DNA from 4 places in the Brevibacillus composti genome. Region 3 is predicted to be linked to each of the others. Evidence: riboswitches for the same ligand, from Rfam matches in the RefSeq annotation. Region 3 holds a riboswitch; each other region holds the start of a gene.
What was found. Region 3 has a riboswitch for lysine ahead of JD108_RS16015 (aspartate kinase). Riboswitches for the same ligand answer to the same signal wherever they lie in the genome.

Region 1 (2,200 bases), 1.7 Mb from region 3:
TTCGTCAATGCCGAAGCCAGCCATGGCTGGAGCCTTATCTCATCACCAACGATCAAGGCCAGGGTTCTATTGATACAGTCATTGATCGGGCGGAGATCGAATTCGTTTCCCGTTATTTTTTCCAGCTGGGTACCGTAGCGAGAGTAATCGAGCCCGAGGAGATGGTGAGCCGCATACGCTCATGGTCTCAAGAACTTCTCCAGCATTACACGGTGACCGGCCAGACAGACCATGCATGACAGGGGGATGACAAAAATAGCGGGGAAAAGGCAGACTGCCGCCAAAAGCAGTGATAGCGGCAGCGATGAGGCGGGATGGAATACGGGTGCACGGTGTCCCTCTTCAATGAAACAAGACGGAGATCACCAGCCAAGCAGGAACGGCGAGAAGAGCCACAAAAGAGACCCAAGCCAGCCATAGCAGTTTGGGGCCTCGGTAGAGAGAATAAGCGATCAATAGATGAAAAAGATAGAGCAGCAAGGCCCCTTCAAAGCGGGGAGTAGCGTTCAAATACCAGGCGAGCGGAAAGTACAAGCACGCGCTCGCAATCAGGTATCGCCCATTTCCAGACATGATGGCTAAGAAGGCAAAGAGAAGGGAGAAGCCCGTCGACAGTAGGAATACGATGCTGACCATTACAACTGCGTCAAAAACCAGATCAGCGGTCCGAAAAAAGCAAAAACTGCAAACAGTCGCATCATCATGAAATAGTGCCGGGAAGGGTAACGCCGGGCTTGCCACTTGCCCAGTATCTCCCAGGCAGACCGCGGTTTTAACGCGATATACCCCGTGATCACAAACCAAAAGATGTAGAAAAGAATCCCGAAAACAGCTGCCATCTCCACGCCCCCTTTTTCTACATGTACGTCTGAAGTTCCAGCGGGTTTCACACTTTCGACCCACACAGGTTGACAAAATAAACAGACCATTGTAAACTCAAAGCATAATTGAATACGACCTCACTTAACACAGTGAGGTAGAGGTGCGATATTTAACAGTCCTTGGTGGAGTTGGAGAAGACGGTGAAGCCAAGGAGAAGGAAATGTCGCCGAAGCTCGTAATACGATTCTCACGTATTGCTTGCTGGGTCTGCAGTTAAGAGCTGCAGGACTGTCTCAATAAATGACCCGATTTATTGAGTTGTGCTATCTCGACTGGGGATGAGAGAGGTATGTTGGGCAACTATGTATATAGTGCGACCTGAGGCTATCTCAGGTCGTTTTTTATTTGGAAAAAGCCCTGCCAACAATCACACTAGAAAAAGGAGTATTCGAACATGAAAAAACATTCACCATTTCTCGCACTCTGTCTCTCGGCCATTCTTTTCGTCGCAGGATGCGGGACCAGCAACAGCACACCGGCGGCATCTTCGGACGAAGGCGTCTTTCGCGTAGGCATGGAAGCCGGGTATGCGCCTTTTAACTGGACGCAAATGGATGATTCCAACGGTGCGGTGAAAATCGACGGCAACGCCGAATATGCAGGCGGCTACGATGTGGAAATCGCGAAAAAGCTGGCCGACGGTCTCGGCAAAAAACTGGTGATCGTGAAAACGGAGTGGGATGGCCTGGTGCCGGCGCTGACTTCCGGCAAGATCGACGCCATCGTCGCGGGGATGTCCCCAACCGCCGAGCGGAAACAGACGATCGATTTCTCGGACAATTACTATAAATCGAATTTAGTGATGGTTGTGAAAAAAGGCGGCAAATACGAAGGCGCGAAGTCGATCCAGGATTTCAAAGGCGCGAAGGTAACCGCTCAATTGAACACCTTCCACTACTCCGTGATCAACCAGATTGAAGGGGTCGTGCAGGAGCCGGCGATGGACAACTTCCCGGCGATGAGAGTGGCGCTGGAATCCGGCATTATTGACGGCTATGTCTCCGAGCGTCCAGAAGCAGTCAGCGCATCCGCAGCCAATCCGAACTTCGCCATGGTCGAGTTTACAGACGGCTTTACGACTTCGGAAGATGATACCGCCATCGCTGTAGGCCTTCAGAAAGGCAGCGAGCTTACGGCGAAAATCAACGAAATTCTCGCAGGCATTTCCGAAGAAGAGCGTACCAGCATCATGGATGCCGCGATCAAAAATCAACCAGCAGCAAAATAATCATGTTGCGAAACCGGCTGCATCGCCATGCAGTCGGTTTTATGATGAACGGCTGCGGACAGCTCGCCGCCTGGTGCCGGTGAGCTTGCC
Region 2 (2,200 bases), 390 kb from region 3:
CCGTGACCCGCCCTTTCACGGCGCCTGTCTGCTTGTACTCCCCGAGATTGATCAACAGCTTGACGAAATCGATCGCACCCCCGTCTCCATAGGGGTTTTTCGTCGATCGGTCATCCAGCGATATCGTGAGGCTGCCGTCCTGCAGCAAGGGGAGATATTCATCCGGAATTTGCACGCTGATCAGCTTTCCGATCGGTCCATGCTGATTCAGAGAGTTGATGATCTTTTCCAGAAAAGGCGCACGGACGCCGTTCAGCTCTGCCGTATACTTCACCCGGCCGGGAAATTTCTGCGGCTGGTAGTCGTTGATAAAGAGCTGGAGAATCGCCCCTTTGATTGGCGTGTTCTTCGTGTCGAAAGTGACGGTTACCGGCACGACGGGATTGGCGTTCTTTCTGTACGCATTCGAACGGGTATAGCCATCGGCGATCTTGTCCCTCTCGGCTTCGGACAGCCCCGACGAGAAGGCGGGATAGAGGAAAGAACTGATCACCATCAACTGGTCCGTCCCCCGGGGATCATCCGGCTCTCTCTGGATGACGGGGTAGGGCGCAGCCGTGCTTTTTCCCGAAAACGGATCGTAATTTTCCGGCCATCCTTTGCCAAAATTGTCGATATCCCCGACCCGCACCATCAGGTCCGCCTCGTCCGTATCGTATTTCACCGCATACGGCTTGGACCAGTCGCCATTCAGCGGGTCGTTTGCGCGGTCCACCGGCGTTCCCGCGGCCATCGCCGCATGGCTTGTCCCTTGATTCAAAAAGCCTGTCAGACAGATGATCACGGCCAAGCACAGCATCAGCAGGCGCCAGGTACTCCTTCTCTCCATGGGTCCACCTCTTTCCTCTCGTCACGTTCTGCTTCAGTCTTCGTCCTGAAACAATCTCTCGTTGCTTTTCTATGTTCCCTGTCTATACGAGCGCTCGACTCTCGCTATGGTTCATTCGAACCATTGCTGGCATATTTATCATGATTCCTAATAATGGTACTATTCTACCATGAAGAAAGACCGGTGAGGATAGTCGGTTTTGAAACATCTGTTACGGGAGGGGGGGTGCCGCCAACCGGGCTGGCACAAACTCACACTTGATTTCTATCGGAAAACTCATATACTTGAACCGTAACATAATTTCATAATCAATATCCTCATCTTGCACGATGAGGATAGAGGTCGCGGCTTTTATATGATTCGGGACGAGATTCAGAGAAGATCAATGACTCCACGAGGAGGGAAAAGCCGCCGAAGCCTGCTGTGTGTTCTCTGCCGCACAGGCTGGGGCTGTACCCGAAAGGGACAGAACTGTCACGTTTGCCCGCCTGGCAGACGTGTTGTGCTATCTTCCGTGAAGGCTTGGTGGGGATTGGAGCATACCGCCCTTATGCCGTTTTGGCTATGGTGGTATTTTTTATTTCCAGCCGTCCTTCCCAAAAAAACAGAAAGGTCGTGCATGTGCGTTATGTCTTCTTCGAATCAACTGCAACGCGGATTAAAAGCCCGCCACCTGACGATGATCGCGATCGGCGGATCGATTGGCACCGGGCTTTTTCTCGCCAGCGGCGGCTCGATCCATTCCGCGGGTCCGGGCGGCGCTCTGGCGGCATATATCGCCATCAGCTTGATGGTCTACTTCCTGATGACGAGCCTCGGCGAGATGGCGGCCTTCATGCCTGTCTCCGGTTCCTTCAGCACGTACGCGGCCAAGTTCGTCGACCCGTCTCTCGGCTTCGCGCTGGGCTGGAACTACTGGTACAACTGGGCGATTACGATCGCCGTCGAACTCTCGGCCGGTGCGCTGATCATGAAATACTGGTTTCCGGACACCCCTTCGATGCTCTGGAGCGCTCTGTTTCTCGTCTTGATGTTTGGCCTCAATATGTTATCCGTAAAGGGATATGGCGAGTCGGAATTCTGGTTTTCTCTGATCAAAGTAAGCACCGTCATCATTTTTATCGTCGTGGGCACCCTGATGATCTTTGGCATCATGGGCGGGGAAGCAGTCGGCTTCACCAACTTTACCAAGGGAGAGGCACCGTTTCACGGCGGTTTTATGGCTATCCTCGGCGTCTTCATGATCGCCGGCTTCTCCTTCCAGGGGACCGAGCTGGTCGGGATTGCGGCCGGAGAGAGCGAAGATCCGAAGCGGAATATCCCCAAAGCGGTCAAGCAGATTTTCTGGCGCATCCTGCTCTTCTATATTTT
Region 3 (2,200 bases):
CGGCCAGGACGCGGAACATCTCCGCTGCTACGCCCGGATTGTTCACCATGCCCGCACCGACGATGGAGACCTTCGTCAAGCCTTCTTCATGGTCCACTTTGGCAAAGCCCAGTTCGGATTGATTGGCGGCCAGCGTATCCAGGGCTTTATGCAGGTCGCTGCCTGCCACGGTGAAGGAAATATTGGTGACGTCGGCGTCGTAGGAGCTTTGGATGATAATATCCACATTCACCTGATTGTCCGCCAGCGTGTGAAAGAGGCGGGACAAGGTTCCTACCCGGGCCGGCATGCCCACGACCGTCACCTTCGCCACGTCTTCATCATGGGCGACTCCGCTTACTACTCTTCCTGTTTCCATCTGGGGAACCTCCTCTACATACGTACCTTCTTCTGTGGTAAAGCTGGAGCGGACCACGAGCCGCACCTGATATTTTTTCGCCGCTTCGACCGAGCGGGGGTGCAGGACACCCGCCCCGAGATTGGCGAGCTCAAGCATTTCGTCATAAGAGATGCTGTCCAGCTTCTGTGCAGCGGGAACGACGCGCGGATCGGCTGTGAAGACGCCTGCGACATCCGTAAAAATCTCGCATCTCTCGGCGTTCAGGCCCGCTGCGAGCGCCACTGCGGAGGTGTCGGAACCGCCGCGGCCCAGCGTGGTAATTTCCCCTTCGTCACTGACTCCCTGAAAACCTGCCACGATGACGACGCGTCCCCGGGCTAGTTCGCGCTGGATTCGCTCTGTCTGAATCTCTTTGATCCGGGCTCTGCCGTGAATCGATTCCGTTACGACTCCCGCTTGCCAGCCCGTCAGCGAGATAGCGTCGTAGCCTCTTTGATGCAGCGCCATCGACAGTAGGGCGATGGATACCTGTTCCCCTGTGGCCAGGAGCATATCCATTTCTCGCTCCGACGGATACGGGGAAATTTGCTTTGCCATATCCACCAGCACGTCTGTGGATTTACCCATGGCGGATACGACAATCACCATGTCATGGCCCGCTTCTTTATTTTCAACAATCCGGTCGGCTACTCGAAAAATGCGTTCAACGGTACCAACAGAGGTACCTCCATATTTCTGCACGATCAAACCCATGCGGCTTCTCTCCCTTTTTCCATATATACATCTGCATCGACAGGTCTTTCTCTTCGGTTGCGCATATTCCAATGAAAAAAGGCAGCGACGAGGAATACACCTGCCGCTGCCTACTCATGTATAGACAAGATCGGTTCCTCCTTCCCTGGACTACGCGAGTCATCCATGTGCAGATACACAGAAAAAGACACACCCTGACAATCATGCACGCAGACTCGTGAGATAGCTCTCCATCTGGCAATCGGGCATTGGCCAGATGACAGTCCTGTATTTGTTCAACACAGGCCCAGCACAAAAGAGAGCGGGTCTCTCTTTGTACTTCGGCGAATCCCCCTTTCCACAGCCCTTCAACGATTCCCGATCTCGGGGTGGTACTCATGGTTTTCGCGCCTCTACCTCACTCCATTGGGGAAGTGAGGTTACAGTATTCTGTTTGAAAGGGATTATATCACGCTTGCCACTGTTGTTCAAACAGTATTTTGATCATTCGTTAAAAAGGCTCAGGACTGTGAATTACAGATCCATCTTTCGGAGTTTGGCGATGATCTCCCGGGCCAATTTGTCGCCGATGCCCAACTGCCGGAAATCCTCTACCGTGGCCTCTCTCATCTTTTTGAGCGAGCCAAAATGCTGGAACAGGAGCTTGCGCCGCTTTTCCCCAATTCCCGGAATCTCGTCCAGCTGGGAGGTGAGCAGCGTCTTGGTGCGCGACTGCCTGTGGAACGTGATGGCAAAGCGGTGTACCTCATCCTGCACGCGCTGAAGCAGATAAAACTCGTAGCTGTCCCGCTTTAGTTCGACCGGCTCGGGCGGGTTTCCATAGAGCAGCTGCGCCGTCTTGTGTTTGTCGTCCTTGGCCAGCCCGCAGACGGGAATATACAGGCCCAGCTCATTTTCCAGCACATCCATGGCCGCGCTGATCTGGCCCTTGCCGCCGTCGATGACGATCAGATCGGGCAGCGGCTGGTTTTCCTTGAGCAGGCGGGTGTAGCGGCGGCGGATGACTTCCCGCATGGAGCCGTAGTCATCAGGGCCTTCGACCGTTTTGATCTTGAATTTGCGGTACTCTTTTTTGTCCGGCCGCCCATCCGTGAAGACCACCATGGC
Region 4 (2,200 bases), 1.6 Mb from region 3:
CTCATCGATGGCAAACAGCGTGCCGGTCCTCTGGCAAACTTCGCCGATTCCCTGCAAATACAGGGCAGGCAAAGGCACGACACCGCCCGAGCCAAGTACCGGCTCCAGCAGAACCGCGGCAGGTCTCTGCTCTTCGCAGACTTTCCGCAGCTCTTCCAGATCGCCCGCATCCAGCTCGTACACGGGAAAAGCCGGCTGCGGAAAGTCCTGATAGACATGAGGCTGCCGGGTTAGGCGCAAAGCTCCCAGCGTGCGTCCGTGAAAGCTGTTCTTGAGAACGACGATACCGGCTCGTCCAGCGCCTTCGGCTGCCGTCCACTTATGAATCAGCTTGATCGCCGCCTCTGTCGCTTCCGCTCCGGAATTGGTGAAAAATACCTTTCCCGGAATCGTCTGCTCGATCAGCCGCTGCGCCAACCGGATGGCCGGAGGGTTCAGAAAGACGTTGGAGATGTGCAAAAAGCTCTCTCCCTGCTCCCGGAGCGCCCGGAGAATACTCGGGTGTGAGTGGCCGAGAGCGTTGACGGCCAGCCCCGTAAACAGGTCCAGATACCTTTTTCCATGGGTATCGTACAAGTAATTGCCTTCTCCCTTCGCGATTGCGATCGGGAGCCGTTTATAGGTGGAGACGATATATTGTTCATCCAGCAAACGCCAGTCCATGCCCATCTCTCCCTTAGAGTTGTCGCAACTCCTGCTTGATCTCCGTCTTGGAGCGTGTCTTCTCGTCGATTTGCTTGATTACGCGGGCAGGCGTCCCGGCGACGACCACATTTGGCGGCACATCCTCGATGACGACGGCGCCCGCGGCCACCACAGAGCCTTTTCCGACGCGGATGCCCTCCAGCACGACGGCGTTGGCGCCGACGACGACATCGTCTTCGATCACAACAGGCAAGGCGGATGGCGGTTCAATTACGCCGGCGATAACTGCGCCGGCACCGATGTGGCAATTCTTCCCGATGGTTCCGCGGCCGCCTACGACCGCGTTCATGTCGATCATGGTGCCTTCGCCGATCACAGCTCCGATATTGATCGTCGCGCCCATCATGATCACGGCGTTGTTTCCGATGCTGACGTGCTCGCGAATGATGGCGCCCGGCTCGATCCGCGCCTGAATCTGCTTGGTGTCGAGCAGCGGAATGGCCGAATTCCGGCGGTCGCTCTCCACGACGTAATCGGCGATTTTGTCGGCATGCTGCTCCAGCACCGGCTGAATTTCCTTCCACTCTCCGAAGACGACCCCCGCGCCGCCGCTGATAAAAGCCTTGGCGTTCGGCCCGAAGTCAAGATGGTCCACGTCCCCTTTGAGGTAGACCTTTACCGGGGTCTTCTTTTCGCTTTTCTGGATAAACGAAATAATTTCTTGGGCATTCATCTGGTTCATAGCAGTTCTCCTCCAAGTTGAAAAATGAATGAAAAAAAGCAATGAGCGCTGACGCTATACTCATTGCTTTTTGATACCTGACAAGCAATCGTAAATAGCGCTCCATGAGAGACGAAAGCTCCCATGACAGGATGATCATTGTTCATGAGCCACCCCAATCCTGACGCCAAGGGAAAAACGCCAGAACTTCGGCGCCTTGGCCTTTCCTCCTTTTCCGTTTCCCCGACGTTGGCAAAAAGGAGTACTGATCCGCAGCGCGCCTCTATTTAGAAGGCAATATGCAGTTTGTTCGTTTTTTCTGTTTGTACTGTATCAGATTCCATCGCCCGTGACAACACCGGAATCTCCTTTGCCTGCACTTTTTTGCGCATCCTCTATTTGACAGCCTCCCCCTTTTCACCGCAAACGAATCATGCTACACTATCCATCCATTTGGAATACATCCATCCGATTGATGGAAACTGGAGGGATCCTGTGATGAATGAGCCGTTGTTTTCCCTACGTCCGCTGCGGGTGAGCGATGCGCCTCAACTGCTCGCCCTGCGGCTTGAGAACCAGGCGTTTTTGCAGCCGTATGAGCCGATCCGGTCCGCTTCCTTCTTCACGCTCCAGGAGCAGGTCCGGCAGCTGGAGGAGGCGGAACAACACGTGGAAGCCGGCACCGGCTACGCCTTTGGAATCTTTGCGGAGTCTGGCCAAAAGCTGATCGGCCGGGTAAACCTGGCCAATGTGGTTCGCGGCGCCTGGCAAAACTGCACGCTGGGGTATTTTCTCGACCGGCGTTGGAATGGCAAAGGCATCATGACCCGTGCT

Region 1: it holds a riboswitch for lysine, as region 3 does, so the genes downstream of both, JD108_RS07755 (transporter substrate-binding domain-containing protein) here and JD108_RS16015 (aspartate kinase) in region 3, are expected to answer to the same signal.
Region 2: it holds a riboswitch for lysine, as region 3 does, so the genes downstream of both, JD108_RS17830 (amino acid permease) here and JD108_RS16015 (aspartate kinase) in region 3, are expected to answer to the same signal.
Region 4: it holds a riboswitch for lysine, as region 3 does, so the genes downstream of both, dapD (2,3,4,5-tetrahydropyridine-2,6-dicarboxylate N-acetyltransferase) here and JD108_RS16015 (aspartate kinase) in region 3, are expected to answer to the same signal.

Annotation. Positions count from the first base shown of each region.
Region 1 covers NZ_CP066308.1:1,482,005-1,484,204, forward strand. The annotation lists gene JD108_RS07740 (helix-turn-helix transcriptional regulator) at 1-239, shown strand, start outside; gene JD108_RS07745 (hypothetical protein) at 343-636, opposite strand; gene JD108_RS07750 (hypothetical protein) at 636-839, opposite strand; lysine riboswitch at 970-1,156, shown strand; gene JD108_RS07755 (transporter substrate-binding domain-containing protein) at 1,277-2,110, shown strand.
Region 2 covers NZ_CP066308.1:3,546,785-3,548,984, forward strand. The annotation lists gene JD108_RS17825 (cadherin-like beta sandwich domain-containing protein) at 1-829, opposite strand, end outside; lysine riboswitch at 1,158-1,345, shown strand; gene JD108_RS17830 (amino acid permease) at 1,449-2,200, shown strand, end outside.
Region 3 covers NZ_CP066308.1:3,160,937-3,163,136, forward strand. The annotation lists gene JD108_RS16015 (aspartate kinase) at 1-1,093, opposite strand, end outside; lysine riboswitch at 1,309-1,496, opposite strand; gene uvrC (excinuclease ABC subunit UvrC) at 1,607-2,200, opposite strand, start outside.
Region 4 covers NZ_CP066308.1:1,557,347-1,559,546, reverse strand. The annotation lists gene JD108_RS08185 (aspartate aminotransferase family protein) at 1-663, opposite strand, end outside; gene dapD (2,3,4,5-tetrahydropyridine-2,6-dicarboxylate N-acetyltransferase) at 677-1,387, opposite strand; lysine riboswitch at 1,475-1,660, opposite strand; gene JD108_RS08175 (GNAT family N-acetyltransferase) at 1,865-2,200, shown strand, end outside.